Regions from separate parts of the Micromonospora sp. CPCC 206060 genome, predicted to be linked through region 1. Evidence: riboswitches for the same ligand, from Rfam matches in the RefSeq annotation. Region 1 holds a riboswitch; each other region holds the start of a gene.
The links. Region 1 has a riboswitch for cobalamin ahead of V6U90_RS05100 (ribonucleoside-diphosphate reductase subunit alpha). Riboswitches for the same ligand answer to the same signal wherever they lie in the genome.

Region 2: linked by a shared signal. The riboswitch ahead of V6U90_RS20150 (peptidase) and the one ahead of V6U90_RS05100 (ribonucleoside-diphosphate reductase subunit alpha) in region 1 are both predicted to bind cobalamin.
Region 3: linked by a shared signal. The riboswitch ahead of metE (5-methyltetrahydropteroyltriglutamate--homocysteine S-methyltransferase) and the one ahead of V6U90_RS05100 (ribonucleoside-diphosphate reductase subunit alpha) in region 1 are both predicted to bind cobalamin.

What each region holds. Positions count from the first base shown of each region.
Region 1 is NZ_JBAKHU010000003.1:207,386-220,994, reverse strand. Features, by position in the region: gene V6U90_RS05100 (ribonucleoside-diphosphate reductase subunit alpha) at 1-2,047, opposite strand, end outside; cobalamin riboswitch at 2,220-2,399, opposite strand; gene V6U90_RS05095 (Rieske (2Fe-2S) protein) at 2,740-3,591, shown strand; gene V6U90_RS05090 (LysM peptidoglycan-binding domain-containing protein) at 3,723-4,775, opposite strand; gene V6U90_RS05085 (hypothetical protein) at 4,786-5,286, opposite strand; gene V6U90_RS05080 (TadE family protein) at 5,283-5,816, opposite strand; gene V6U90_RS05075 (TadE/TadG family type IV pilus assembly protein) at 5,813-6,274, opposite strand; gene V6U90_RS05070 (hypothetical protein) at 6,278-6,502, opposite strand; gene V6U90_RS05065 (type II secretion system F family protein) at 6,538-7,407, opposite strand; gene V6U90_RS05060 (type II secretion system F family protein) at 7,407-8,312, opposite strand; gene V6U90_RS05055 (CpaF family protein) at 8,356-9,984, opposite strand; gene V6U90_RS05050 (ParA family protein) at 9,974-10,777, opposite strand; gene V6U90_RS05045 (SAF domain-containing protein) at 10,780-11,442, opposite strand; gene V6U90_RS05040 (hypothetical protein) at 11,439-12,386, opposite strand; gene V6U90_RS05035 (hypothetical protein) at 12,380-12,958, opposite strand; gene V6U90_RS05030 (prepilin peptidase) at 13,466-13,609, shown strand, end outside.
Region 2 is NZ_JBAKHU010000033.1:2,763-16,371, reverse strand. Features, by position in the region: gene V6U90_RS20190 (ABC transporter substrate-binding protein) at 1-983, shown strand, start outside; gene V6U90_RS20185 (hypothetical protein) at 1,048-3,891, shown strand; gene V6U90_RS20180 (ECF transporter S component) at 4,380-5,270, opposite strand; gene V6U90_RS20175 (ABC transporter ATP-binding protein) at 5,267-6,889, opposite strand; gene V6U90_RS20170 (energy-coupling factor transporter transmembrane protein EcfT) at 6,886-8,049, opposite strand; gene V6U90_RS20165 (hypothetical protein) at 8,051-8,908, opposite strand; gene V6U90_RS20160 (prenyltransferase/squalene oxidase repeat-containing protein) at 8,905-10,341, opposite strand; gene V6U90_RS20155 (hypothetical protein) at 10,488-10,964, opposite strand; gene V6U90_RS20150 (peptidase) at 11,033-12,088, opposite strand; cobalamin riboswitch at 12,190-12,315, opposite strand; gene V6U90_RS20145 (hypothetical protein) at 12,603-13,609, shown strand, end outside.
Region 3 is NZ_JBAKHU010000110.1:110-3,507, reverse strand. Features, by position in the region: gene metE (5-methyltetrahydropteroyltriglutamate--homocysteine S-methyltransferase) at 1-2,138, opposite strand, end outside; cobalamin riboswitch at 2,246-2,449, opposite strand; gene V6U90_RS30950 (ribonucleotide-diphosphate reductase subunit beta) at 2,448-3,263, opposite strand.

The DNA.
Region 1 (13,609 bases):
CCTTCTGCGGCAGCTCCCAGGCGGTACGGTAACGCGACTTCAACTCCTCCGGCAGGTCGAGCGCCTGCACCGACCCGTCGGCCCGCTTCAGCGCGTCCCGGGTCGCCGGGGTCCACCGGCCCAGCCGCTTCAGGTCGGCCACCAGGTGCCGGTTGACCTGGAGGAACTCCCCGGACAGCGTCTCCCGCTTGAACACGTTGGAGACCAGCGGCTCGACGCACTCCGAGCAGCCGGCGATGGCCGCGATGGTCGCGGTCGGGGCGATCGCCACCAGCAGCGAGTTACGCAGCCCGTGCCGGGCGATCTTGGCCCGTACCCCGGCCCAGGCGTCGGGACGGGTCGGCGCGGCGGTCGGCCAGTGGTCCACGTGCAGCACCCCGGCAGCGGCCCGGGTCAACGGGTACGCCGGGTGCGCGCCGCGTTCCGCAGCCAGGTCGGCCGAGGTGTCGTACGCGGCGAGCGCGATCTCCTCGGCGATCCGGGTGGACAGGGCCAGGGCCTCCGCCGAGTCGAACGGCAGCCGGAGCGCGGCGAACACGTCGGCCAGGCCCATCACGCCCAACCCGAGCGGTCGCCAGCGGCGGTGCGCGGCGGCGGCCTGTCCGGTCGGGAAGTAGTTCCGGTCGATGGCCCGGTCCAGCGCGGCCACCGCCACCCGGACCGTCTCCGCCAGCGCGGCGAAGTCGATCGCCCCGTCCACCAGGTGTGCGGCCAGGTTGACCGAGCCCAGGGTGCAGACCGCCGTCTCGCCGTCGCTGGTCACCTCCAGGATCTCGGTGCACAGGTTGGACAGGTGTACCGTGCCACCCCCGTTGCCGACCTGGTTGCAGGTGCGGTTCGCGGCGTCCCGGAAGGTCATCCAGCCGTTGCCGGTCTGCGCGAGGGTACGCATCATCCGGGCGTACAGGGTCCGGGCCGGCAGTACTCTCACGGCCCGGCCGGCCGCCTCGGCGGCCCGGTACGCGGCGTCGAACTCGTCACCCCAGAGGTCCACCAGTTCCGGTACGTCCTTCGGGTCGAACAGCGACCAGTCGGCGTCCGCCTCGACCCGGCGCATGAACTCGTCCGGTACCCAGTTGGCCAGGTTCAGGTTGTGGGTACGCCGGGCCTCGTCCCCGGTGTTGTCCTTGAGTTCCAGGAACTCCTCGACGTCCGCGTGCCAGGTGTCCAGGTAGACACAGGCCGCGCCCTTGCGCCGGCCGCCCTGGTTGACCGCCGCCACGCTCGCGTCCAGGGTGCGCAGCCAGGGCACGATGCCGTGCGAGTAGCCGTTGGTGCCCCGGATCAGCGAGCCCCGGGAGCGGACCCGGGACCAGGAGATGCCGATCCCACCGGCGTACTTGGAGAGCTTCGCGACCTGGGTGTAGCGCTCGTAGATGGACTCCAGTTCGTCCTGTGGCGAGTCGACCAGGAAGCAGGAGGAGAGCTGCTGGTGCCGGGTACCCGCGTTGAACAGGGTCGGTGAGCTGGGCAGGTAGGCCAGCCGGGACATCAGCCGGTAGAGCGCGGCGGCGTCGTCGACCGTGTCGGCGAGCCCGGTGGCCACCCGCAGCCAGAAGTGCTGCGGGGTCTCCAGGACTGCCCGGGTTTCCGGGTGGCGCAGCAGGTAGCGGTCGTACACGGTACGCAGGCCGAAGTACTCGAAACTGTCGTCGGCCGACGGGTCGATCAGGGCGTCGAGGGCGGTGGCGTGGGTGGCCACGAAGTCCGCGAAATCGGCGTCCAGCAGCCCGGCCCGGTGCGCCGCCACCACCGATCCGCTGAACGAGCCGATGCCCTGGCCGGTCACCTCGGTGCTGATCCGGTCGGCGAGCAGCCGGGCGGCGAGCCGGCTGTACTGCGGCTCCTCGCCGATCAGCCCGGCGGCGGCGGCGATGGCGAGCTGGAGCAACTCGTCCGCGTCGGCGGCCGTGGTCCGCCCACTGCGGACCAGGTCGAGCAGCCGTTCCGGGTCGGTGTCCGGCAGGTTCCGCCGGTGCCGGTCCAACAGGTCGGGCAGTTCCCCGGTGTCGGATGGGGTCGAGGCGATGATGGCTGGTGCCGTCACGGGCGCTCCTGGTTCGTCGGGCCTGTTCGTCGGGTCGGACCGGAGGGACTCGCGAGGGCACGACGGCACGCCGGAGGGCCACCGGTCGGTGTGCCGGTGGTCTCCGTACGGCTCGACGGCCCTCCCACGAGGCCCCGAGGTGGTACGCGTGCCGGGTCGACACGCCCTACTGGTAGGTCTTCGGACTCGCGGGCAGGCGTACGGACGTACGCTCGCCTACTGGCCGTCGCTTCCCAGGCCCGGCCGGACCCAGTGCTCATGACGGCGGTCGTTCCCGCTCACCGCTGCGGGGCAGTCCCGGATTCGCACCGGGTTCCCTTACCTCGTCGACATCTGGCCGATGTCGACGCACGGCTACCGCCACCCGTGCCCGGGAGACGGTGAACCAGCAGTGCACCGATCCTAGATCTAGTGGCCCCATTTTGGTCAACACACCAGATGCTGTGCGGCGTGTCGTGCCTCGTGTGTCGATCATGGAGTTGTGGTGCCCGGGAAGGCCGCTATAAGGGGCGAAATCCCCACCACAAGTCCATGATCGGCGGGCGGGTGGTGACCGTCCGGTGGCCCGGCGGAACGGCTCCGTGCTGTGGATGAGCCGCATCTGTGTTCCGGGTCACCGGTGCCGCCGAACCGGCCGGCCACCATGCTCGCCGACACCGGTTTGCCGAAGCCGCCAGTGGGAAGTGGGAGGCATGCGTGCGCTGATGATGAGGCTTGAGCGGGCGGCCGGGCTGGACCGGTTCGGCGACCGGCTGCAGAATGCGGTCCAGTCGGTACTGCGCCCGCAGAAGGTGCGGGACACCCTGCACGGTGTCTGGCTCGGTCACCCCCTGCACCCGGCGCTGGTGCAGCTACCGATCGGTGCCTGGCTGAGCACCGCCGTACTCGACCTGATGCCCGGCCAGCGCCGGGCCGCGACGGTACTGGTCACGGTCGGTACCGCCAGCGCCCTGCCGGCGGCGGTCGCCGGTCTCAACGACTGGGCGGCACTCTCGCGGGAACAGCGGCGGGTCGGACTGGTGCACGCCATGTCCAACACCGTCGGACTGGCCTGCTACGCCGGATCGATCGCCGCCCGGCTGACCGGCCGGCACCGGCTCGGCCGGACCCTCGGCTGGTTCGGGCTGACCGCGGCGAGCACCGGCGCCTACATCGGTGGCCACCTGGCGTACAAGCAGGGTGCCCAGGTCAACCAGAGCGTCTCCGAACTGCACCGGATGGCCGACGGCTGGCATTCGGTGGCCGACCTGTCGACGGTACCCGAGCGGACCCTGCTCACTCGGGAGGTCCGAGACGTCTCGGTGATCCTCTACCGGCATGGCGACGAGGTCACCGTGATGCTGGAACGCTGCCCGCACCAGAGCGGACCGCTCGGCGAGGGAAAGGTCACCGAGGTCGACGGGCACGCCTGCGTGGTCTGCCCGTGGCATGGCAGCACCTTCCAGCTCAACGGCGGTGAGGTCGTACACGGCCCGGCCGCCACCGACCAGCAGGTGCTGCCCACCCGGGTGGTGGACGGGGTGTTGCAGACCCGGCTGCCCTGACCGGCGGACCCGATGCCGCCCGACCCGTCGGCCTCCTGCTCACCCCCCCCAGAACTCATTAGGGCCCAACCAGACGGTGTGCCGCTGGTCGGTCGGGCGGTGCGCCATGGTCCGCTGGTCGGTCCCGTCGGTCAGTCCCGACGGTGCCGCCCGCTCGGCAGCGGCTGCCCCCCACCCGTGCCGAGGGACCCCGGGATCCGGCCGGAAGCCGGGGCCGCCGGGCGGCGGCGCAACCCGAGGACGGCCCCGATCTGCGCGCCGACGATGCTCGCCACCGCCAGCACGGCGGAGACCGCCAGCGGCCGGTTGACCCGGTCCACCTCGGTGGCCCGGGACGCTCCGATGGTCAGGGTCGGCGGCGGGCCGTCCGGCGCCTCCGGAATGGGTACGGCCGGCGTGACCGGTGCCGGTGCCGGGGCGGTCCAGGCGGCACCACCGGGTGCCGGCGGTACGGCGACCACACCGGTGGCGTGCGGGCGTCCCCCCCGGTCCTCGGCGTCGACCGGCAACCGGAGCAGTTGTCCGGGGCGGATCCGGTCCGGCTGCTTGATCTTGTTGAGCTTCGCCAGGTCCCGGTACCGGTCGAAGTCGTCCAGGTAGCGTTCCGCGACCTCGCCGAGGTAGTCGCCCTGCTCCACCCGGTAGACCGGTACCGGTTCAACCTCCGGCTGGATCGTGGTCGGAGCCGACACTGTGACGACCATCGGTCCGGTGCCCTGCGCCGGCAGCGTCGCCGGGGCCGGCCGGGCCGGAGCGGCGGTGGTCACCGCCGGGGCGGTGAGGGTGGCGGCGGTGGCCGCAGCCGGGCTGGCCGCCATGATCAGCGCGATCGAGCCGAGCAGGGCCGCTGCCGCCTTCTGCTGGCGGCGCATGCCGGGCAGTCGCCAGGCCGGACGGCGCAGGATCCGGGCCGGGATCTCGACCAGGACGGAGAGCGCGAAGGTGGCCCAGCCGGCCCAGCCCAGCAGGGCGAGCGCCCGCAGGAAGAGCTGACCGTCGTCCCTGCTGGTCAGCGCGGTGCCGACCTCGGCCAGGGTCGGTACGTGGTCGGGCAGGGGATTGCCGGCGAACTCGATCAGCGCCAGCGGCGCGCCGAAGAGCAGCCCGAACAGGACGACCAGCGCCCCCAGTCCGGTGCCGAGCCGGCCCAACCGCCGGGCCGTGGAGACTGTCCGGGTCGTCATGGCGGACTCCTTACGTCTCGGGGTTCTCGGTGAGCAGACCGGCTGTCGCCTCGCCGGTGGCGGTCATCGCGCCGGACCGGAACAGGCTGAGCATCACCGGTTGGTAGGTGAGCGTGACGGTGACCTTCAGCCGGGTGCCGTCATAGCCGCCGTCCGGGTCCGGCACCCGTTCGGCCCGCCGTGTCACGGTGACGTTGTCGGGCAGCGGAACACTGTCTATGTACGCCTCGGCCGCGTCGATCGCGGCCTCGACGTCGATCACCTTCGCCTCGCCGTTGACCGCCCGGGCGCGGTCGATCTGCTGGCCACCGGTCCGGGCCGCCTCGGCGGCCATGTTCTCCGCGCGCTGCATCATCCGGAAGTGGGCGGAGCCGTCGAGGGTCAGCCCGATGACAGCCAGGATCCCGGTCAGGGTGATGGCCAGCAGCACGCTGACCCGCCCGGAGTCCCGACCCGCCGCCGGACCGACGTCGTACCCCGGCGCGCGGCGGATTCTCCCGGCCCGGTTCACGTCGCGCTCCTCGGGCGGTACCGGTCCATCGGTGAGACGAACCACGCCTCGACCCGGCGGGTGGGCGACGGTGCGCCGAACAGGTCCCGCAGGGAGACCTCGCAGACGACGTGCGAGGTGATGGAGACCGGCTGGCCGACCGGGGTGTCGAACGCCTCGGCCAGGCCGATCTGGCGGTTCGCCCCGTCGATGCCGCCCAGGGTGACGTTCAGGTACTCACAGCGCAGGCCCTGTCGGCGTACCTGGGTCAGGGCCTGGGTCTGGCCCTCGGTGCGGGCCGTGGTCATGGTGCGCGAGATCGACGCGGCCCGGGCCGCGTCGTGTGCGGCCAGGTCGACGGCGTTCTGCGCGATGGCCGTCCGCCCGACCACCGCGGCGAGCACGATCAGCATGAGGAAGGCCGGGACCAGGATCGCCACCTCCACGGCGACCGAACCCCGGTCGGACCGGGGTGCGACGGTCCGGGACTCGTGCACCCGGAAGGCGCTGACCCGGAAGGCGGTGGCTCCGGACGCTGCGGCCGGGCTCATCCGGCGTCCTCGGTGAAGCGTTCGCGTGGGCCCCTGGCGGTCTGGGTGACCGTGATGGTGAGGCCCGGGATCAGCGACAGGGCCCGCCCGCTGACCGTCGCGTTCACCTCGACGTCCCCCTTCTCCACGTTCACCGTGGTGGGGACCAGCCAGTCACCGGCCCGGTCGACGAACTGCCGGGCCTGCGCCTCGCCCTCCTCCTCGCTCACCCCGCCGAGCACCCGGGTGGAGTTCACCCCGATCTGGGCGGCGTTCAACGCGACCGACCGGGCCAGGAAGACCGAGGCCATCTGGATCGAGCTGAACAGCAGGATCATGATCGTGGGAAACATGATGGCCAGTTCGACCGGGCTGGCCCCCCGCTCCCGGTCGTCCCCGGCCGGGGGCGCGGGCAGGACGGGGCGCCGGGTCACCCGCAGGGTGACCCGGCGCCACCGGTCGGCAAGCCGGTCCCGCATCGATCAGCGGCCCGGGACCGTCGGCACGGTCGGCGTGTCGATGTCGGTGTCCATGAAGTCGTTGACCAGGCCGAGCGCCCAGGTGATCACACCGACCGCCAGCACCGCCAGACCGGCGATGATGATCGCGGTGGGCACCGGTCCGTCACCACGCTCGGGGTCGTCGTCGCGGCGTAGTTCGGCGAGTCGGTTGACCAGCATGATGTGCAGGTACGAGACCACTGGCATGGCGGGTTCCTCTCAGCGGATGGGGGGTGGGCGGGTCAGATGCGGGTGACGAAGGGGTAGAGGACGAAGCCGACCAGGATGAAGACCAGCAGCGCGCCCGGGATGTCCAGGCGGCCGGTCACCGCCTCGGCCCGGGCCAGGTTGTCGGTACGGATCTGGTCGCGCAGCGAATCGGCACGTTGCCGCAGCGTCTCGTGCACCTGGGCGCCCTCGGTGCCGGAGGACTGCATGATCGCGCCCACGTCACCCAGCTCCGGTACACCGATCTCCTCCGACAGGTCACGCAGCTCGTCCCACGGGGAGTGCATCTGGAGTTGGGCGATCCGCAGCGCCTCCCGGATCCGCTCGAAGACCCAGCCGTCGCAAACCGCCGCGGCCTGCTCCAGTGCCTGCACCGGGCCGTGCGCGGCGGAGAGTTGCAACGCCACCAGGTCCAGATAGGTGCAGACCGCCCGACTGAACTCGCGGCGGGCCTTCTCCGCCTTGGCCAGTACGTCCCGGTGCGCGATCAGCGCGGCGAGGAAGGCCAGCCCGAGCCCGGCGGCGACCGGAACGACCACCGGCAGCCGCCAGCCACCGGCCGCGACCAGCGCCGAGCCGACCGCCGGGGTGGCCAGGCCGATGACCGCCGAGAGCAGGATGGAGAGGGTGTACTGCTCCGGGGTCCGGCCCAGCAGGGCCAGGTCCCGGGTGGGCGGGCGTAGCCAGCGGGTGACCCCGGAGAGCCACTCCAGGTCGCGGCGGGCGCCGGTGGCCCGACCGGCGCTGGGCGGGGCGTGCAGCCGGCGCAGCGCCGGGGCTAGCGCCGGGGTGCTCGGCAGGGCCTCCCGGACCAGCAGGAAGAGACCGAGGCCGACCGAGGCGCCGCCGAGGACGGCGACCGTCAGATGGATGTTGAGGGTCATCAGGCCAGCTCCTCCAGTTTTGGCGAACTGAGGAACCGGGCCGGCCTCGGCGGCAGGCTCATCCCGCGTACCCAGGCGAGCAGGGAGATGAAGGCGGCACCGAGTACCACCATCACCAGTTGCCCGACCGGGGTGCCGTACGGGCGCATGTAGTCCGGGTTGACCAGCCCGTACGCCAGGATCAGCAGGGTCATCCCGGTCAGGAAGCGCACCGCGAACCGGGGCTGGGTACGCTTCGCCTCCACCTCGCGTCGCGTCGCCACCTCGGCTGCCGCTGCGGTCGCGATCGAGGCGAGCACGTCGCCGAGCCGTTCACCCCGGTCGCTCAGGTGCAGGATCAGCGCGGCGACCACCTGGTCGCAGACCGGGTCACCGATCTCGTCGGCGAACGCCAGCAGCGCACTCCGGGCCGACCAGCCGGCCTGCAACCGGGCGGCGAGGGTGCGTACCTCCTCGTCGATCTGCTCCGGGGCGGTCAGGACCGTACCGATGATCGCCTGCTGGAGCCCCTGGCCGGTGCTGGAGACGTCCTTGAGCCGGCGGGTCCACTCACCGACCGCCTCGATCCGGGCGATCGCCCGCTGCTCGGCCTTGCCGACGGTGAACAGCCAGGGCGCGCCGGGCACCGCGATCGCCACCAGCAGCCCCACCACCGGCAGGCCGGTGAGCAGGAAGGCGAGTGCGCCGGCCGCGACGGCGGCGAGTAGCAGCATCTGGTGCGCCTGCTGCTCCCGCCGGCTCGCCCCGGAACCGTGCAGCAGCCGGTGCAGCCACTGCCCGGAACCGCCGGACGGGCCGGGCGGCCGGCGGGTACCGACCAGCGCGACCACGGCCAGGACCAGCCCGGCGACGCAGGCCGCCCCGGAGAGTACGGCGATCAGCTCGATGTTGGCCGGCAGTCTCATCCGGTCACCCCGTCCGCTGCCGGCGCGCCGGCGGACATCCCGCTCACCGGGCCCGTCGCAGCATCGGCTGGGCCGCTGCCGGCGGCTGGTTCTGGCGCAGCCGGCTGCTCCGGGGTCGGCGCCAGGCGCCGATCCCCGCCTCGATGTACCGGGTCAGCAGCCGGGCGTCGTACCCGACCCGCAGCAGGTGCTCGCGGATCCGCTCGGGCAGGTGCTTCGGTACCGCGCGGCCGTCGGCCCCCGGACCGAAGACGGTGGTCGTGGTGATCCGGCTGCCCTCGCCGACCCCGATGACCTCCTCGATGTGCGAGACGAACCGGTGCTTGCGGCCACCGATCGCGGTCTCGTCCTCGACGGTCACGTAGACGATCAGGTCCAGCGCGTTGCCGGCCATCCGGCGGGCCTGGTCGACGGTCATCTCCCGGCCGTGCGCCAAGGCCAGCTCGATGATCCGCTCACCGACGCCACCCGGGGTCCGGGCGTGGATCGTGCACATCGATCCCCGGCTGGTGGTCATCGCCTGGAGCATCGGGACGATCTCCCGGGACCGGACCTCGCCGACGATGATCCGCAGCACGCCCATCCGCAGCGCCACCGGGATCAGGTCGGCGATGGTGACCTCCCCGGCGGGTCGGCCGTCCAGACCGCGTTCGCCGTGCCCCTCCCGGGACTCGAAGCTCATCACCGCCCGGTGCTTGGCCCCGCGCCGGGCCGGGAGCAGCTCCCGGCTCTCCTCCAGCAGCACGTACGGCTCGTCCGGCGGGATCTCGTCCATCAGCGCCCGGATCACCGTGGTCTTACCCGCCCCGGCCAGTCCGGCGACCATGATGTTCAGCCCGGCGGCCATCGCCGCGCGGAGGAAGTCCCGGATCAGGACGTCGATCATCTCGTCCAGGTCGGCCCGGCCACCGCAGATGTCGTCGAGCGAGACGTCCAGCGTGTTGTGCTTCCGGATCACCGCGTACGGCCGCTGGCTGACCAGGTAGACGGCGGCCAGCCGGCTGCCGTCGGGCAGTTGCAGGTCGAGGGTGGGCTTCACGGTGGACAGCGACCGCTCGGTCGAACCGGCCCGGCGGGCGGCGGCCTGGAGGATCTCCACCAGCTCCTCGTCGCTGTCCGCGATCGGGTCGGCCCAGTCGACCCCGCCACCGTGCCGGGTGATCCGGACCTGGTCGCAACCGAGGATGTGTACCTCCTCGATGGTCTGGTCGACCAGCAGAGTTTGCAGCCGACCCAGTCCGGCCAGCTCGGCGGTCACCTGGTCGAGCAGGGCACGCTCCTCGACGGCGGCCATCGGGGTGCCGGCCCGCCGTACCGCGTCGGCGTACTCCGCGACGACCGCGACCGCCAGCCGGGACCGCTCGACGTCCTCCTCGGCGGCGGTGAAGTCCCGCCCCCGCTGCCAGAGCGTGATCCGCTCACTCAGCTCCCGGCGCAACTCGCGGACCACGGCGAAGTCGACCCGTGGACGGGCCGGTGCCGGTCCGGCCGCGCCGTTGCCCGGGCGCTGGTGCCGGCCGGTGGAGTCGGCGGTCGGCACCGGCGGCACGATCGAGGTCACCGGATGCTCGTGCCGCTGGGGACCGGGCGGAGGGACCCGGGGGTCGTGCCCGGGTACCCGGGGTTCAGTCGGGGTCATCCGGGGGTCGTGGGAGACCGCCTCAAAGCGCATTGCGGATCACTCCCTGCCCGGCCGGCCAGGTCAGTCGGGCCCGCCGCCGGTCCAGCACCGACCGGACCGGGACCTCCAGGGCGCCGGCCGCGCGCATCAGCGGCCGTCCGGCCCGGATGGTCCCGCCGTGGCTGAGCACCTCGGCGGTACGCGGGTCGTGCGGCAACTGGGCGATCACCGGCAGCCGCAGCGCCCGGCTCACCTCGCTGCGGCTGTGCCCGTCGCCGACCAGGAGCAGCCGGAGGGTGCCGCTGGGTACCCGGTGCTCGGCGAAGTCCCGCTCGATGGCGCGTACCGTGGCCTGGGCGCTGGACAGGTCGGGCAGGTGGGCGGCGGTCACCACCAGCACCAGGGCCGCCGCGCGCAGGATCGGCCAGGGCGGGCCGACCACCTGGAGCCGGCCACAGTCGACGAGTACGTCGTACGCCGGCTGCCCCCGGTCGAGGTCGGTGAAGAAGTCGGCGAACCGCTGCCACAGCGGCACCACGCTGCCGGCCTGTACCGGGTCGACCACCCCGGGCAGCAGCAGCCGCTCCCGTTTCGGTGCGTCCAGGTCGACCAGTTGCGACCAGAACGCCGACTCCAGGTTGCCGTCGCGCAGCTCACCGACGGCCAGCTCACCGATGCCCCGTGGCCCGTCCAGCGCGCCGCCCAGGTAGCCGGCGAGTACCGACCCGCCGGCCGGGTCGCATTCGGCGAGGATCATCCGGTGGTGCCAGGAGAGGGTGCAGGCCAGAGCCGTGGTGGTGACACCGGGGGAACCCTTCGCCGCGACGAGGGCGATGATCGCCATGCTCAGGCCGCCGAGACGAGTACGACCGCGATGCGGTCCTCTGCGGCCAGCACCACCACCGGCTGCACGTCGCGGGTGGCCAGGGCCAGGTAGAGCACCACGTCGCCCCGGTCCGGGACGTTCGTGTCGATCACGGTGGCCTCGAACCGGGTGCTCGGGGCCTTGCTGTCGTCGCCCCGCTCCGGGGTGCTGACCAGCAGCAACCGGTCACCGGGGTACAGCTTGCGGGCCGGGACCTGGCTGGCCTTCAACCCGAGGGCGACCTGCTGCTGCCCGGGGCCGAGCAGCGGGGCGTCGGTGAGCTGGCCCATGGTGAGCAGGGTGCCGGGGGTGAGCGCCACCGCGGCGCGCAGGCCGACCACCTCCTTGAGCCGGTCGGCGCGGACCGGCTTGAGGCCCTGGCCGCCGGCCACCTGCACGCTGACCAGGTCGTCGGCGGTGAGCGCGGTGCCCACCGGCACCGACCGGGCCACCGCCAGGTAGCTCCCGGTGGCCCGGACCGAGGTGACCGCGAACGCCGCGCCGAGCCCACCGAGGGCGATCAGCAGCACCGCGAGGCCGAGCAGGCCGGGGCGGGTACGGCGCTGCCGGACCACCTTCGGGGGCGCGACCGGGGCGTCCACCGGCCCCGGACCCGTGCCGTTGTGCGTGGTCGCCAGCGTCACTCCGTCACCACCTGAAGTTCGTCGATCTCGATCGTTACCGGGCCGCTGGTCCGGGTGGTGGTGATCTCGCCGCTCTCGCCGCTGCTGGACTCCCACCTGGCGGTCCAGTGCGTGGTGGCGGTGATCGTGTACCGCCCGGGTTCTGGGTAGCCCTCGTCATAGCCACAGTCCGGTGACCGTTCCCCGGCCCGGTCCCCCGTTGACGAGTACGGCGTGCCCGCCCCAGGGCAGGTCTCCTTCTCGCCGTTGCCCAGGTCCCAGACGGTCTTGGTCGCCTTCGCCGTGATGGTCACGGTCAGCCCCCGGTCGCTGGCGCTGGCCGGATCCGGGGTCCGGTCCTCGCCGATGGTCCACATCCAGACCGGCAGTCCGACCAACCCGGGACCGTTGCGGCGGCGGGGCGCGATGCCGATGTGTGGCGGCTCCAGAGTCAGCTCGGCGAACGCGATGCGGGCCAGTTCGTACGGGTCCGCCGGGTCACCGAAGCCGGGTGGCGGGCAGACCAGCACGACCGGTTCCTGCTCTCCGCCACAGCTTCGCAGGTAGGCCTGCATCGGCTCCACCAGGCCTTCGGGCTGCGGTTCCTGGAGCTTGTAGTAGCAGCCGTCCGTGCTGTTGAACCAGCCCAGCAGTTTGTCGTAGCAGGGCACCTTGACGCCGTCCCGCTGGCACTTCGCCGGGTCACCGTCACCGTCACCGCCCCCGCCACCGGGACCACCACCGCCCGGACCGCCGCCCCCGCCGGGCTGGCCGGGTTCGTCGTCCCAGACGTTGCAGTCGTTCGAACCCGGTGGGCACTCCCCACCGGCCGGCGCGGCGGTCACCGGTACGGCTGGCGAGGCGAGCAGCAGCACCATGGCGACGGCACCGAGGCCCAGCATCCAGCGGCTCACCCCGGCCCGGTCCCGTTGGGCCGGGATGACCGCTCCTCCCCAGGTCAGCATGGCTGGTCCTCGTGGGCCGCCCCGGCGCTGATCAACCAGCGCCCGGCGTACCGGGTGGCGGTGGCGGTGGCCAGGTAGCGGCGACCGTTGGTCCCCGGCACCACCTTCTTGGTCTTGATGTCGACGAGTCGGTAGCCGGTCGCGTCCAGGCAGTCCTGGATTTCTACGGTCGCCGGGACGGTGTCCAGGTTGACCGAGGTGACGACGGGGTCCGACTTGAGGGTGCCGGTACGCATCGCGCCGTGCTCCTTGGCGGTCCGAATGGTGAGCCGTACCCGGGTGAGCAGCGGGTCGGCCAGGTATTTGGGTAGGGCCGGATGGAGGGGGTCACCGACCCGGCTGGCTTCCCGGGACGCGTCGAGATATCCGGCGTAGGCGGCCAGTGCGGCCTGGCTGGCGGTCGCGTTTTCCGCGCTGCTGGCCGGGGCCGGGTCGGCTTGCCGGCCGGCCGGACGCCCGTCCCCGGCATCGAGGCCCGCACCCGTGTCGGAGCCGCAGGCCGCTGCACCGGACATGATCACCAGCAGTGCGAGCGCGGCGCCGGAGAAGCGGCCTGCGCGTTGTGCCCGCATCGCTCGCCCTCCTTGCTTCCCCCGGTCAGCCACCGGATGGGGGGCGTTTCAGGGTGTGCCGGATAGCGCCAGGATGTCCTCATCCGGATCTGGAACATTAGCCGAAGTTGATGGTCGTGGGTGTGGTACGGACGGACAGTTTCTGTCGTCATTCGCCGGGGTCGGCCGGCGGCTTGCGCGGTACCTAAGGGGCGAGCATAGGCTGACGTCCGACGATGCAACAGAGGTAATTCAAAGGAACACGAAGAGTTAACATGGCTCGCGTTGATCATGTGCGTCTACTGTGGCATCCGGGTATCCCCTGGTTGATCGCCCGATGTCGGCCAGGCGACGATCTGCGGCACCGGCGGCCACGATGACGGTGAGCGCACGGAGAGGATTGTCAGAAATGGCGCTAGTCTGGGCCATTGTGTACCGTGGTTGTCCGGCCACCCGGAGGTCATCGCATGAGCTTCGGCTCTCCCGGGTCGGTCAGTTGCCCGCTCTACCCGGCCACCGCTCATGGTCATGATGAAGTCACTCAGGGTTACCGCGCCGGACCGGGCGCTCCGGCCCGCCCGCAGCGCACCGCTGCGGTTCCTGGCCGGACTCACCCTCGCCCCGCTGCTCCGGTCCGCCATCACCAGACACTCGGTACCGGCCGGACAGCCG
Region 2 (13,609 bases), on a different contig from region 1:
GCGCCCTCCAGATGCCGATCGACCAGCTCACCACGTTCGCCTCGCTCGGCGTGCTGGAGGACCTCGGCGACCTGGCGAAGAAGAACGACTACACCCCGGCCACGCTGCTGATCGGCCAGGTGGACGGCAAGCAGGTCGCGCTGCCGCACTACTCCGGGGCGATCGGGCTGTTCGTCAACCAGACCTGGCTGGACCGGATCGGCGCCAAGGACGTACCGGCCACGGTCACCGAGTTCGAAGGGCTGCTCACCGAACTGAAGAAGGCCACCGGCAAGGCGCCGTACCTCGGGTCGACCAAGGACCCCGCGCTGAAGGACCTCATCCCGTGGATGTGGACCTTCGGCTCGGCGGTGTACGCCGACGGCCGGGTACAGGTCAACGACGAGGGCGGGGTCCGGGCCCTGGAGTGGTACAAGGGCCTGTTGGACAAGGGCCTCATTCTGCGCGACATCTCGCGTACCGAGTCGCGGGTCATCTTCGGCCGGGGCGACGCCGCCCTCTACGACGACGCCACCCTGGCCCGGCAGTTCCTGCTGGCGGCACCGAAGGGCAAGGAGGTCGCGGCGGTCACCCGCCCGGTCTCCCGGCCGGTGCTGACCGCCGGGGACAAGCCGCAGGCGATGTCGCACGGCCACTGCGTCGCGGTGTTCAAGGGCAAGGGCGCGGAGACCGGACGGCAGCTCGCCGAGTACCTCACCGCCGACCCGGACAGCCTGAAGACGTTCTTCGAGGGGACCAGCCTGCCACCGGCGGCCACGAAGGCGCTTCAGTCGCCGTGGTTCACCTCGGACACGTACCAGATGGACTTCGCCGAGAAGGTGACCAAAACCGCCTCCGCCGACCCGTTCTGGGTACTGCCGAACTTCGCCCAGGTGGAGAAGGTGCTCACCGATGCGATCGGGGCGGTGCTGGCCGGTCGGGAGAAGGCCAAGCCGGCGCTGGACGGGGCCGCCACCGCGATGCAGGCACTGATCAAGAAGTAGCTCCCCACTTCCCCCACTCCCCTGACCCCCCACTCCCTGACCCCCAGACCCCCGAAGGAAAACGATGAGAGGACCGAACCTGCGGCGACTCGCGGCCGGTGTGCTGGGCGCGGCGCTGCTGGGTGTCGTGGTGCCGAGCCTGGGTCCGCCCGGCGCGGCGGCCAACGAGCAGCCGGTACCGGGACGACAGCTCTTCGCCGACGACTTCAGCGCGGGCACGACCAACTGGCGGGCAATCACCGGCACGCTCACCGAGTGGCAGCCGGGCAGCGCCGAGATCGACTACCTGACCATCGACACCCGCACCCAGACATCCGGCCGGTACATCGTGCCGGCCACGGCGGTCAACCTGCCGGACCGGTACGAACTCCACACCCGGGTACGCTTCGAGAGCGCCTCGACCAGCCCGAGCGTCAACCTGCTGACCGACTTCCAGGGTGACCCGCTGGTGGCCAACCAGCAGAACCTGGCCGCGCAGATCCTCGGCCCCGGCAGCATCCAGATCTCCCGCCCGAACGGCGCCGGCTCGGTCTGCAAGGGGCCGGCACCGGTCAAGACCGGTGAGTGGCACGAACTGGTCATCCGGCGGGCCAACAGCATCTCGGTGGTGGAGGTCGACGGCCAGCGGGTGGCCGCCGTGGCGGCACCTGCCGCCGGTGGCACGCTCGCGCTCGGCGTCTACCACGCCAAGGCGTCGTTCGCCTCGGTCGTCGCGTACGAACTCGACCAGGTGCCGGCCACCCATCCGACCCAGCCGAGCGGCTGCCAGTGGACCCCGCCCGGGGCACCCGACGTGGACCAGCCGGTACTGGTCAACCAGAGCGGCTACGACGTCGACCGGCCGAAGCGGTTCACCGCACCCCGGGCCGCCGACGGTGACCCGTTCGTCATCACCGACGCGTCCGGCGCGACCCGCTTCACCGGTACGGTCACCGGCCAGGCGGGCGACTTCACCGGCTTCAAACCAACCGACACCGGCCCGTTCAGCATCCGGGTCACCGGGGCGGCCGGTACCGGTGACTCGGTGCCGTTCGGCATCGGCGCGAGCTGGACCGAGCGGGTGTCGTACGAACGCGCCATCAACTTCATGACCGACGTGCGCTGCTACTACGGCCGGTTCAGCCAGCGGGCGCACGGCGGGTCGCACCCGGACTGCCGGGCCGGCGTCGGCTGGCGGGACTCACACCAGTTCTCCTTCGAACTGTCCAGCCTGGTCGACCTCTACCTGTCCAACCCGGCCGCGTTCGACCGGATCAAGGATCCGACCGCCGTCTACGAGGGCCTGCCGGTGACCCTGCCGGCGGACACCCCGGAGATCGTCCGGCTGATCCACTGGGCGGTGGAGATCTACCTCGACGGCCAGGTGAACCACACCTTCCTCAAGGAGCAACTGGCCGCCTTCCTGTACGCCTACCCGCACCTGTCCGACCACATTCCCCGGTCGGTCTACGAGCGGGTCCGTGACCACCTCTTCCCGCTGTGGGGACAGGACGCCAAGGACCGCTTCGCCTGGCACGAGTACACCCCGCACACGGCGAACCTGTTCCAGGTCTACACCCAGGTCGGCACCGGCAAGGGCGAGTTCCCGCCCGGTCACTCGGTCTGGCCGAACCTGATGATGCACGAGGTGGCAAAGCGGGAGGGACGCGCCGACGCCGACCGCTACCTGGCCACCGCCCGGGACCAGGCCGCCTGGCTGGTGGCCAACCTCGACCTGGTTGCACCGCAGACCACCAAGGGCCAGCGGCAGGGCGAGTATCACCTGGTCACCGGACTGGTCCGGTTCGCCCTGGCGTACCCGGACCAGGCGCCGGCCGGTATCCGGCCGTTCGTGCAGGAGTGGGCCGAGGTCGCCATCGGCCGCTCGGACAACATGTGGGACTTCCGCCGGTACTCCGATACCCGGTGGACGATCCCGTCGTTCACCGGCGGTGGGGCGGCGGACCCCAACGAGACCGGTAACGTGGCCGGCTTCGCCGCACCGGCGCTGGCCGCCGCGACGCTGCTCGGCAACGGGCCGACCAGTGACCGGCTGCGGCAGATCGCCACCGCGCACGTGGACAACATCTTCGGCCGCAACCCGACCGGCCGGCACGCCACGTACCGGGCGGCGACCGCGCAGTGGGGGTTCGAGGGGGTCGAGCTGGGCTGGTTCTCCGAGTACCAGGGCGGCAACGGCAAACTCCAGGGCGCCCGTGGCGTGCTCGACGGCGGCCCGAAGAACGACCACTACCCCTACAACCCGCAGCTCGGCAACGTCGGGTGGACCGAGGGGTGGGTCACCTTCAACACCGCCTGGAACGAGTCGTTGGCCTGGCTGGCGGTGGCCAACACCACGCTGCGGGTCCGGGACCTGCACGGGCAGCCGGCCACCCGGGTACCGGCCGGGACGACGGTGTCGCTGACGCTGGAGGCGCCGCTCAACCTGGACCCGGCCGCGCTGGACAGCGCGGAGCTGCGGCTGGTGGTCAACGGCGCCGACCGGGGCACCGTGCCGGTGCGCCAGGCGGTGGAGAACACCGACGTCCTGACCGGGGTGCTGGACCTCGGTGCGCTGGGCACCAGCCCGGGTGACCGGGTCGGGGTCCGGTACGGATACGGCGATTTCACCCGGGAGGTCAGCTTCACCGTGGTGCACGGCTGCGACGGCCGGGTGGCCACCGTGGTCGGTACGGACGGCGACGACGTGCTGCGCGGTACCGCCGGCGCCGACGTCATCACCGGGCTCGGCGGGAACGACGTCCTGCTCGGCCTCGACGGCGACGACGTGATCTGCGGCGGCGCCGGGAACGACGTCGTCAACGGCAACGACGGTGACGACCGGCTCTTCGGCGGCCCCGGCATCGACGTCGTCAACGGAAACGACGGCACCAACATGGTCTACCAGGACGACCCGACCGCCGACTGACCGACGCTGTCGTCCCGGTGGGCGGGCCGCCCACCGGGACGCGTCGACCACTGTGGACCCGGCCCGGTGACCGCGCGACGGTCACCGGACCGGGTCCGACCAGCAGCGTGGTCCGTCCTGTTGCCGGACGCTCTAACCTGATCCGCAGGCCGACGACGCGCGGAGGAGCCATGCTCCGCGACAAGATCCCCGACCAACCCCGACCCACACACCAAGCACCCGCCGTCGCTTGACGACACCGATAGGGACACCCCTCGATCCACCCCCGTTTTCAGGAAATCGGGCTATCGGATCGGGGCTGACACCGCGACTACCAGGAGATCGAGTGGATCATCGAGCGTGGTCGAGGCCGATCAGGACAGAAGCGGGTGTCCGGTGTCAGTTCGGCGGGACAGTCGGCCCTCGTGTGCTGGCGCAGACGGTGCAGCTCGACAGGCGGCGAGTCAGAGGTCTGCTGCGGCTGTCGACCAACGGGTGATACCGGACCGTCACCTACCGGTTGAGCGCGGGGAACCTGTACCTCCTCGGGCTGGCCGCGGACCGTCCGCATCTGGTCCCCTGACGGCGTCCACCCCACCCACCCCGTCTGCGTCGAAGGTCACCGGCGCGTCGAAGGCCGCCCGCCGGGCGGCCCGGCGCAGCGCGACCAGCACCGCGGGGCCGACGACGGTGATCGCCACGGCGGTGGTGAGCGCCCGGCCGGTGTCCCAGCCGAAGGTGGAGGTGACGGCGGTGAAGACGGCGAACCGGTGCAGGTTCTCCCACACCGGGGCGCCCGGCAGGTAGGAGAGCTGGGTGTCCGCGCCGGTGCTGAACGGCCAGAACCACAGGTTCATCAGCAGGCCGTAGCCGTAGGCGGCGAGCATGCCGTAGCCGGCCAGCGCGGCAATCTCGGCCCGGCCCCGGAGCCGGCGCGGCAGCAGCCCGGCGCCGAGCCCGATCCAGGACGCGGCGAGCATCTGGAACGGCAGCCAGGGGCCGACACCGGCGGTGAGCAACGCGGACGCGAACAGCGATATCGAACCGAGCAGGAAACCGAAGCCCGGCCCGAAGACCCGGCCGGCGAGGACGAGCAGGAAGAAGACGGTCTCGATCCCGGCGGTACCGGCACCCAGCGGACGCAGCGCCGCGTTGACCGCCGCGAGGACACCGAGCATGGCCAGGGCCTTGCTGTCGATGCCGCCGGAGGTCAGCTCGGCCAGTACCAGGGCGACCAGCACCGGGAGCATCACCAGGAAGATCAGCGGCGCCTCGCCGGTGCGGGCCGTACCCTCCGGCCGGACCGGGGCGAACAGCGGCCAGGCGAAGGCCGCGACGGCGGCCAGCGACGCCAGGATCAGCACCAGGGCGGTACGGGGCGCCACCCGGACCGCGCTCACCCGGTCACCGCCAGCGCCCGGCGGACCTGCTCGACGGTGAGCCACGGCTGTGGCGCGAGCACCTTGGCCACCTGCGGGGCAAACGCCGGTGAGGCGAGCATGACCTCGGCGGTCGGGCCGGTCGCGACGATCTCCCCCTCGGCCAGCACGACGACCCGGTGCGCGACGGTGGCGACCAGTTCGACATCGTGGGTCGCCAGGACCACGCACCGGCCGGCGGCGGCCAGCCCGCGCACCACGGCGGCGAACTGTTCCTTGGCGTGGTAGTCCAGGCCACGGGTCGGTTCGTCGAGCAGGATCACCGGCGGGGTGGCGACGAGCTGCACGGCGAGCGCGAGGGCGAGCCGTTGCCCCTCGGACAGGTCGCGGGGGTGCCGGTCGACCGGAAGTCCGCCGGTGAGGTCGTCGAGCAGTTGCCGGCAGGTCCCGGGGGCGACGCCGGACTCCTGGTCGGCCTGGGCGCACTCGGCGGCCACGGTCTCCAGGTAGAGCAGGTCACCCGGGGTCTGCGGGACCAGGCCGACCAGCCGGCGGGCCCGTTTCGGTGGCAGGGAACCCGGATCGACGGTACCGTCCGGGCCGGCCACGGTCACCGTCCCGCCCTGCCGGGGGCCGCTGCCCTGCACCGCCCAGAGCAGTGAGGACTTGCCGGAGCCGTTCCGGCCCATCACCGCGACGATCTCCCCGGGGTGCAGGTCGAGGTCCACCCCGGCGACCGCGACGGTGCCCGGATAGCGGACGACGACGTCCCGCGCGGTGAGCACCGGCGGTCCGACCGGCGCCGGAGGCGGGACCGGGGACGGTACGCCGACGAGGCGGTCACGCAGGTCACCGGCGTGCCGGCGGGCGTCGCGTACCGACAACGGCAGCGGGGACCAACCAGCAAGGCGACCCAGCTCGACCAGGGGTGGGGCGATGTCGATGCCGGCCAGCACGTCCGCCGGGGTACCGTCGACGATCCGGCCGTCACCGGCCAGCCGGATCAGCCGGTCGGCGTACTGCACGACCCGCTCCATCCGGTGCTCGGCGACCAGCACGGTCACCCCGAGGTCGTGCACCAGCCGGGTGACCACGGACAGCACGTCCTCGGCGGCGGTCGGGTCGAGTGCGGAGGTCGGTTCGTCGAGCACCAGCACCCGGGGCTGGCAGGTGAGGACCGCGCCGATGGCGACCCGCTGCTGCTGGCCGCCGGAGAGGGTCCGCAGTGGCCGGTGCCGGAGTTCGGCGATGCCGAGCAGGTCGAGGGTCTCCTCGACCCGTTTACGCATCACCGGGGCCGGCAGGGCGAGCTGCTCCATGCCGTACGCCAGTTCCTCCTCCACGGTGTCGGTGGCGAACCCGGCCAGCGGGTCCTGCCCGACCACGCCGACCACGTCTGCCAGCTCGCGCGGCGGGTGGTGCCGGGTGTCCCGGCCGGCGACGGTCACCGTGCCGGACAGGGTGCCCCCGGTGAAGTGCGGTACCAGCCCGTTGACCGCCCGCAGCAGAGTGGACTTTCCCGCCCCGGTCCGCCCGACCACCAGGCAGAGCTCTCCCTCGTCGATCCGGAGGGTGACGTCGCGCAGCATCGGTTCGGTGCTCCCGGCGTACCGGACGCTCACCCGGTTGAACTCGATCACGGTGGACCTCCGGTGGGGACGGGTGGGCGGGGTGGCGCCCCCGGCGGCGACGGCGACGGTGGTGGTGGCGTCAACCAGGCCGGTGCCACGGCGACGGCGACCGCCGCGACGGCCAGCGGGGTCAGCCGGGGCCAGGTGGGTGGGCTGACCGGCGGGTGGAGCAGGGCCGGGTCCACGGCGACGGCGAGGACTGTCAGCCCGGCGGTCAGCACCCCGCACGCCGCCACCAGCAGTTCCGGCAGCCGCCACCGGTCCGGGCGGTACCGGCTGCGGCGGACCCGACGCCCGGCGACCAGCATGCCGACCACGGCTGCGACCAGCCCGGTGACCAGCATCGGCAGCCCGAGGTAGCCGGGGCTGGTGGCGTCGAGCAGCCCGTACGTGCCGGCGCAGACCCCGACCAGGCCGGTGAGGACCAGCCCACCGGTGAGCGCGCGCTGTCCGGCCGGCACGGCGGCGGTCCGGCCGTAACCCCGCGAGTCCATCGCTGCGGCGAGGGCGAGGGACCGGTCGAGGGCGTCGGCGAGCACCGGCAGGGCCACCCCGCGCAGCAGCCGCATACCGCGTCCGCCCGCACCGCGTAGCCGCCGGGCCCGCCGGACCCGGTGCACGCTCTCCACCAGCTGCGGCGCGACGGAGAGCGCCACCACCACGGCGGTACCCACCGCGTACAGCGCCCCGGGTACGGCCCTGAGCAGCCGCTTCGGGTTGGCCAGGGCGTTGGCGGCGCCGAGGCAGACCAGCATGGTGGCCAGCCGCAGTCCGTCGTAGAGCCCGCCGAGCACCTGCTCGACGGCGACCGGGCCGAACAGGCGGATCCCCGCCGCCCAGGCCGGCAGCGGGATCTCCGGCAGGCGCAGCAGGACGTGTTCGCCCTGACCGCCGCCGAGGACCACCCGGAACACCACCCGGGTGGCCACCACCACCGCGCCGAGCAGCAGGTACATCCGGAACGCCAGGGCCCACGGCGCGTCCCCCCGGCGGCGGGTCACCACCAGGGCGGCGGCGGCGACCAGCAGGGCCATCAGCAGCGGATTGCCCGTCCGGCTGGCGGCGGTGGCCAGGCCCAGCGCCCACCACCACCAGGCACCCGGATGCAGCGCGCGGGGCAGCCAGGCCCGGGCCACGCCGGGTATCCGGGCGAGGATGGGGGTGGCCACCTCAGCGTTCCGCGTCGACCCGCCGGCGGCGCCGCGCCACCAGCGCCCCACCGGCCACCAGCCCGGCCAGCAGCAGGATCCCGATCCAGGTACCGGTCGGGGGTCCGTCGTCAGCGGTCGGCGCGGCGACGTCGGTCAGGACCGGCTCCTCGACCGGGGTGACCGGCGCCGCCGGTCCGGTGGCGTCGGACGGGGTGACCACCGGTGCGGACGTACCGGCCGCTGACGGGAGCGGGCCGGATCCGGTCGGCGACCGGCCGGTCCCGCCGTCCGGCGACGGCACGGCCGGCGGGGCCTGCGGTGGGCGGGTCGGTCGTGGTGCCTCCGACGGGCGGGCGGGTGGCGGCGCGGTGGTGGGCGGTGGGGCGGGCCGTCTCGGCGCCACCCCGGGGCGCGGTGCGTCACCGGTGCTGCGGTTGGCGGAGAACGCCCAGCCCTCGAAGCTGCCGGCCGGTGGCCGGCGGTTGAGCACGCCCTGGCTGCTGTACGTCCAGCTACCGCCGTTCGGGGCGTGCCAGTAGGACCAGTAGGCGCTGGCTGGCGGGGTGTCCACGCACTTCTCGTTGTCGGGGCCGGGCCGGCCGTTGATGCGGCAGACGAAGCTCTCCCCCCAGCGGAGGGTCCCGGTGACGGAGAAGCCGGCGTTCCGCAGTGCCGCCAGGCCGCTGGACTGGTCACCGGCGGCACACCGGATCACGGTCCCACCGCCGAGTGTGGTGAAGTCGACCACGACGGTGACCCCGGAGGCGTCCGGGCAGTAGCCGGCGGACCCGGTTGCGGCGTACGCCGGGACGGGTAGGGCCGGCACGGTACCGCCCAGCACCGCCAGCACCAGCAGCGACCGGGAAAGGCGGATCATCCGGTCCGCCGTCGGCTGAGCACCAGCAGCACCGCGCCGCCGCCGATCAGCAGTAGAGCGACCAGGGCGTACCCGGTGATCGCCGCTCCGGTGGTGGGCAGCCGGCCGGAGCCGCCCGCCGTCGGGCCGGCCGACGGGGTGGGCGTACCGGTCGGGCCGGCCGACGGGGTGGGCGTACCGGGTCCGGCGGTGGTGGACGGCGATCCGGTGGCCGACGGAGTGGGTGACGGCGTCGGCGGGATGGACGGCGACCCGGACGGCGACGGCGACCCGGTGGGCGATCCGGTGGGTTCCGGGGACGACGGCGGGTCGAGACCGATCCGGCCCAGTGGTGTTCCGGCCAGCCCGAGCAGAGCCTGGCTGGTGGCCCGGCGCCACTGGTCGCGCCCGGTGTCGCTGATCCCGTCGGTGAGCGCGGCGGTCAGCGCCTCGGTGGAGTAGGCGACGGCACCGGCGTCGGCGCTGGCCGCACCGCCACCGGCGGTGGTCAACTGGAGGGCCACCAGGGCCCCGCCGGCCCGGTCGGCCGGGGTCCGACGGCCGGCGGCGCCGAGCGCCTGGCCGGCCAGGCCGGTGCTGTTGGCGTTGGCGCCGCTGGTCGGCCCGGAGCCGCCGAACGAGCCGTCGGCGTGCTGCTGGGCGGCCAGCCAGTCGGCGCCCCGGCGGGCGGCGTCGGCCGCCCCGACGGACCCGTCATCGGCGGCGGCGAGCAGGGCCTGCACCGCCATCGCGGTGGTGTCGACGTCGAGCGGGGCGTCGGTCTGCGCGTCGCAGGACGGCGAGGGCGCTCCGGCCACATCCGGATAGAGCCGGAACCCGCCGACCGCGCACTGCTGCCGGATGAGGAAGTCCACCGCGGTCTGCGGCACCTGGCCGGTACGGGCCAGCCCGAGGACGGCGAACGACTGGTCGAAGGTGTTGCTGGCGTCCGGGCCGGTGTCCGGTGTGGTCCGGCTGAGGATCCGACCGGCCTGGTCACCGGCCCCGGCGATCAGGTCCAGCGTCCTGGCGTGCAGGTCGTGGCCGCCGAAGTCGGTGGGGTCGGCACCGGCCACGGCGGCGGCGGCGAAGAGCAGCTTCGCGGTCGCCCCACCGTCGGTGAAGCCGGGGATGCCGTAGTCGTCGTAGGTGGTGTAGGAGGTCACGTGCGCGGCCAGCTGCGCGGCGGCGGCCTGCCGGGTCTGCCCGGCCACGTCGGCGGCGGTCAGCGCGAGCAGGCCGTCGATGGTCAGTCCCCAGTCCTGCCCGCCGAACGGGCCGGGCAGCGCACCGTCGGCGAACTCGGCGGCGAGCCAGGTCGCCGCGGCCCGGGTGGCGTCGCCCGGGGCCGGGACGGCGGTGGACGGTGTCCCGGGTGCGGTGACGGCGAACGCGGTGAGCGCGGACGCGACCGTGACCCGGACGGCGAGGCGGGTCCGCCGGATGTCGGGCATGGAGGGTGCCTTTCGCAGGAGTTCGAGGAACCGCCGGACCACACACCCGGGGTGTTTGCGCTCCAGGTGTGTGGTCCGGCGGGTACGCCGGGCAGACGCGTCCCGGTGGGCGGAGCGGGTCGGCCCCACCCACCGGGACGCCCTGGTCAGGGTGCTGGGACGCTGGGCGGGCTGCCGGCGCCGAACGCCCAGCCCTCCACCGTGCCGGGTGCCGGGTTGTAGCTGCCGGCGCTCGCCGAGCTGTACGACCAGGCGCCGCCGGCCGGCGCGTGCCAGTAGGACCAGTAGGCGCTGGCCGGCGGGGTGTTGATGCACGCCTCGGTGGCGGCGGTGGGCAGCCCGTTGATCCGGCAGACGAAGGCCAGACCCCACCGTGCGGTACCGGTGACGGTGAACCCGGCGCCGGTCAGGGCGGCGAGCCCGGTGGCCGGGTCGCCCGGGGCGCAGGCGACCTGCACCCCGGCCCCGAGGGCGGTGAAGTCGACCACGACGGTGACCCCGGACGTGCCGGTGCAGGCGGCGGCCCGCGCGGCGGGCGGGGCCGGTTCGACGACCACCAGGCCGGCGGCGACGACGACTGCGGCGAGCAGGGCGGCCAGCCGCCGGATGACGGAGATGGACATCAGGGCTCCTCGGGACCGGGGTACGGGGGCTGCGGCCGGCTGGCGGGTCGGTTGTGCTTCCCGGGCCGTCACGGGCAGACCAGCTCGGGTTCGCCCGACGCAGCACCGGCGGCGGTCAGCTGCGCGTACCCGACCCCGGCCAGACCGAGGACGGCCTGGGCGGTGGCCCGGGTGGCGGTGGCCGGGTCGAAGGTGCCACCGTCGTAGTCGACCGCGCCCCGGTCAGCCGGCGCCCCGGTGCAGCAGACCTGGAGTCCGGCCAGGAATCCCCGGGCCCGCGCCCAGGCCAGCGTCCGGCCCCCTGCGGCGAGCGCCTGGGCCGCCAGCCCGGTGCTGTTGGCGTTGGCCACGCCGCCGGAGTTGCGGAACCCGCCGTCGGTGCCCTGCACCGAGACCAGCCAGCGCAGTCCGGCGGTGGCCTCGGTCGACCGGCCGGCGGCCCGCAGCGCCTGCACCGCCAGCGCGGTGGCGTCCACGTCGGAGGCACAGACCGGCTGCTCGGGGACCACCGGGAAGCCACCGTCGGCGCACCGGATGCCGGCCAGGTAACCGGCCGCGTCCGCCGGTACGCCCGACGTGGTACGGGCCAGCGTGAGCAGCGCGAAGGACTGGCTGAAGGTGTTGCTGTAGTCGCCCCACGCGGAGCGGTCGGTGAACCGGCCGGACGGGGCCTGGAGCCCGCGCAGCCGGGCGATCAGGTCGACGCCGCCGACCGCTGTCGGGTCCGCGCCACGTACCTGGACGGCGAGGGCGAGTTTCGCGGTCGCGCCCGCGTACGCCTCGGTCACCCCGTCACCGAGGTAGCCGTCCCGGACGTCCGGCCGGGAGACCCAGGCCAGGGCACGGGCGCCGGAGTCGTCGGCCACCCCGGCGGCGGCGAACGCGAGGACCGCGTCCAGGGTGAGCCCCTGATCCGGGTAGGCGACGCCGTCGAAGACGGCCTCGAAGCGTTCCCCGTCGACGAGTTGGCGGGCCAGCCAGCCGGCGGCGGCCGCCGGACGGTCGGCGGTGGTGGAGCTGGGGGTGTTGACCGGGGCGGCCACCGCGGGGCCGGTCAGGGTGAGTGCGGCGAGGACGCCGCAGAACAGGGTGAGCAGGCGGTGCCGGCTCAGGCGGACAACCATCAGGAGCGCCTTTCCGGCCCGGTGGTCGTCAGAACCGGGCCGGCCGCGCAGGTACGCACGGGTCGGCCGGGACTCCGACCCGTGGGCCACGACGGGTGAGGGAGCGGGTCACGCGTACGGCGGGTATTCGGGCTTGTCGTCGGATGCGGACATCTCGACGACCTACCGTTGCGGGCCAGCGCCGGGCTTCGACCGGACTTCCCCCACACGCACACGCGTCTATTCGGTTGTGCCGGCCAGTCTTGCCGTAGCGTCCACGTGCTGTCAACGCACGGTGGGTGTGGCATCGGCGACTCTCGTCCGGCGTACGGGCGGTCCGGCGGGGCTGGATCTGACCGGGCACCCGACCAACCCCCGAATGCAATTGACGGTGATTGATTCCTTCTGGCGTCATCTGACAACCACCCGAGGCACCGGCCGGTATTTCCCGCGCTACCCCGCGCTCTGTAGGGATATCCACCCGCCGACCCACCCGCCACAGCCGGGCCGGCAGTCCCCAGCAACGGGAGGAAACGTGTTCCGGAGTATCACCGGGCGACGCGCCCGCCGCTCCACACTGGCCCTGCTCACCGGCACGGCACTGGCGGCGCTGCTCTCCGTCAGCTCTGCCGGCGCCGCGCCGGTGCAGGACCGGTCCGAGGTCGGGGTCAACGCCCGCACCGACGTCTACATCAAGGACGTCAGCGCCGACCTCGGCTACCAGCCGCACAGCTACAACCCGCTCTGGGCGAGCCCGGACATCAAGGTCTGCCCGACCGCCGTCGAGTGCGCGGTGAGCCAGAACCCGCGGGTCGGGGTGACGAACTACCTCTTCGTCAAGCTCCGGAACGCCGGCCCGTACGGCACCGGTACCGACAACGGCACCCTCCGGGTCTACCGCACCACTCCGGGTGGCGGGGCCAACTGGCCGGGCGCCTGGACCCAGATCGGGGCGGTCAGCGTGCCGGTCTTCGCCGGGGTCACCACGGTCACCATCCCGTGGACCGGCGTCCCCGGCCCGGGTCACTTCTGCCTGCTGGCCCGGTGGGTCTCCCCCACCGATCCGATGACCTTCGAGGGCCCGAGCATCAGCGCCAACGTCCGCTACAACAACAACATCGCCTGGCGTAACGTCGACTCGGTCTATGTCTTCGTGGGTGGCCCGATCGTCTGGCGGCCGTTCGCCATCGGCAACCCGCTGACCACTGCGGCCCGCAGCAGCCTGACGTTCCGGCAGACCGGTACCGGTTTCCAGAACGCCGGTGGCCGGCTCGTGGTGGACCTCGGCCCGACCCTGACCGAACGCTGGCTGGCCGGCGGCGCGGTCGGCAAGAGCATCCGGCGGGTCAACCAGACCCAGATCGAGATCGTCGACCCGGCCACGGCCAGCATCGACAACCTGCTGCTCAACGGCGGTGAGCGGATCGAGTTCGGGCTGAACTTCACGGCGGCGGCACTGACCACCGAGAGGGCCAGCATCGACGTGATCCAGGTTGGTCCGGACGTGACCGGCGAGGAGCGCGCGGACCTCGGTGGTGTGCA
Region 3 (3,398 bases), on a different contig from region 1:
TTGACCCACAGCCGCTGCGGTGCGACAGCTGCGACAGCCTGCTGCAGCGCCGCGACCACCTCATCGTGCGGGGGAACCCGGGGCGAGTGGATGTCCCATACGCCCGGGCCGACGCCTCGGCCGTAGCCGATCGCCGCCAGGTCGGCGAGGATCTCCATTTTTGAGCGGGACGCCTCGATGCTGGTGACGTCCGCGTCGAGGGTGTCGATGGCGGTGATGACGTCGCCGAACTCGGAGTAGCACAGGTGGGTATGAATCTGGGTGGCGTCGGAGACTCCGCTGGTGGCCAGCCGGAAAGCGTTGACCGCCCAGTCCAGGTATGCCTCCTGGTGCTCGCGGCGCAGCGGCAGCAGCTCGCGCAGCGCCGGCTCGTCCACCTGGATGATGCGCAGTCCGGCGGCTTCCAGGTCGCGGCACTCGTCGCGCAGGGCCAGGGCGACCTGGTCGGCGGTGTCGGCGCAGGGCTGGTCGGTGCGCACGAACGACCAGGCGAGGATCGTCACCGGGCCGGTCAGCATGCCCTTGACGGGCCGGTTGGTCAGCGACTGCGCGTATGTCGACCACTCGACCGTCATCGGCGCCTTCCGCGCGACGTCACCGTAGATGATCGGCGGGCGCACACAGCGGGAGCCGTAGGACTGGACCCAGCCGCTGTCGGTGGCGGCGAACCCGTCGAGCTGCTCACCGAAGTACTGCACCATATCGTTGCGCTCCGGTTCGCCGTGCACGAGCACGTCGAGGCCGAGCTGCTCCTGCAGCCGGATGACGTGCTCGATCTCGGCGCGCATCCGGTCGGCGTACCCTGCTTCGTCCAGCACACCGGCGCGCAGGTCGGCGCGGGCCTGTCGAAGCTCGGCGGTCTGCGGGAACGACCCGATCGTCGTGGTGGGCAGATCCGGCAGCCGCAGTCTTTCCTGCTGCTGGGCTGCTCTGTCGGCGTAGTCGCCGCGCCGCCGGTCAGCAGGCCGCAGGGCGGTCAGGCGGGCGCGGACGTCGTCGTGTCGCCACGCCGCCGGGGCGGACGGGGGCGGCGCGGGCAGGTCGCCGGTGCCGTCGCGCAGGGCGCCACCGAGCAGCACTACCTCGTCGACCTTCTGCCGGGCGAAGGCCAGCCGCTGCCGCAGCTGCGGATCGAGGCGGGTCTCCGCGGTTAGATCGACCGGGACGTGCAGCAGCGAGCAAGACGTCGACACGGCGACGTGGTCGGCCAGGGCGGCGACGGTGGCTCCGGTGACGGCGGCCGCACGCAGATTCGTGCGCCAGATGTTATGCCCGTCGACCAGGCCCGCGACGATGGTCCGGCCGCGAAGGGGTCCGGCGTCGGCGAGCCGCCGCAGGTTGCCGGGCCCGGCAACCAGGTCCAAGCCGATCGCCTCGACCGGCGTGCCGAGCAGGGCGGGCAGCGCGTCGTTCAGCTCGCCGAAGTAGGTCGCGACGAAGATCCGCGGACGCTGCTCGAGCTCGCCGAGGCGGATGTAGGCGCGGCGCAGGCCGTCGATCTGGGCAGACGTGCGGTCGGCGACGTACGCGGGTTCGTCGAGCTGCACCCATTCGACGCCGGCGCGGGCGAGCTCGCTGAGGATCTCCGCGTAGGTGTCGACGAGGTCGTCGAGCCGGGCGAACGGGTCAACGCCCTTGGCCAGCAGTAGGAAGGTGGCCGGGCCGACAAGGACCGGCCGGGTGGTGAGGCCGAGCGTGCGGGCCTCGCCGTACTCGCGCAGCGCCTTGGCCGGGTTCGCGGCGAACCCGGTGTCGGCGTCGATCTCCGGCACCAGGTAGTGGTAGTTGGTGGCGAACCACTTGGTCAGTTCGAGCGCGGGTTCGGTGTCGGCGCCGCGGGCCATCGCAAAGTAGGTGTCCAGCTCCGACAGCCCGAGCCGGCGGAATCGGGCCGGAACCGCGCCCACGGCGATGGCGGTGTCGAGGACGTGGTCGTAGTAGGAGAACGTGTTGGACGGGATGGCGTCGAGTCGGGCGTCGCGCAGCGTCTGCCACACCTGCGCGCGCAGGCTGGCCGCGGTTGCTTCCAGGGCGGCGGCGTCGATGCGCCCGGCCCAGTACTCCTCGACGGCCTTCTTCAGTTCGCGGTTGCCGCCGATGCGTGGGTAGCCGAGCACGGTGCTGGTGCCGAATGTCACGGGGGTTCCCTTCCCTCGAGGTGCCCGACGGGCTCGGGAGGGCAGGGGAAGGGCCGTCGCCGGCCTTTCCGCCCGGCCCTCCCGAGGGGCCGTCGGCGGCGCACGCGGTCGCGTGCGCGGTGCGGGCAGGTCTTCGGACTCGTGGGCGTCGTGCTCGCGCCTACCGGCCGTCGCTTCCCAGGCTCGCGCCCAGTGCTTGATGACGGCTTTCGTTCCCACTCACCGCTGCGGGGCAGTCCCGGTTTTGCACCGGGTTCCCTCTTACGACGCGCGGCCTGGCGGCCGCGCGAACCAGCACTGCGGGCAATCTTAGAACTCGTCGTCGAAGCTCACCGAGCCGGTGACCCCGACCTGGTATGCGGCGACGCGACGCTCGAAGAAGTTGGACAGCTCCTGCACGTCCTGCAGTTCCATGAACGCGAACGGGTTCTGGCTGCCGTAGATCGGGTCGATGCCGAGCACGGCGAGGCGTCGGTCAGCGACGTGTTGCAGGTATTCGCGCATGTCGGTGAGCGACATGCCGGAGACGCCTTGGTCGAGCAGGTCGGCGGCGAACTGCACCTCACACTCGACGGCCTCGGCGAGCATGTCGTGGACCTGCTGCTGCATCTGTGCGTCGAACAGGTCGGGTTCCTCCCGCCGGACGGTGTCGACGACGTCGAACGCGAACGCCATGTGCATGCTCTCGTCGCGGAACACCCAGTTGGTGCCGGAGGCGAGCCCGTGCAGCAGCCCGCGCGAGCGCAGGTAGTAGACGTAGGCGAAGGCGCCGTAGAAGAACAGCCCTTCGATGCAGGCGGCGAAGCAGATTAGGTTGAGTAGGAACGCCCGCCGGTCATCGCGGGTGGTGAGCTCGCGCAGCTCGAAGATCGAGTCGATCCACCGGAAGCAGAACTCGGCCTTGCGGGCGATCGAGGGGATGTTGTCGATCGCGGCGAAGGCCGCGAACCGCTCCTGTTCGTCCGCGACATAGGTGTCGAGCAGGTTTAGGTAGAACTGGACGTGCACGGCCTCCTCGAACAGCTGCCGAGACAGGTAGAGGCGGCCCTCGGGCGAGTTGACGTGCTGGTAGAGGTTGAGCACGAAGTACGCCGCGGAAATTCCGACTGCCGAAAAGCCGTCCACACGGGCGTGGGGTGTCGGGTCTGACGGGAAACGTGCCAACCCATAAGACGTGCCAACCTCGCGGGCCCCACCCTCAGCGGGGCTGCCGAAATCCTCAGCGGACCGGTGCGTGCCCCAGCGAGACGAGGAACCCTC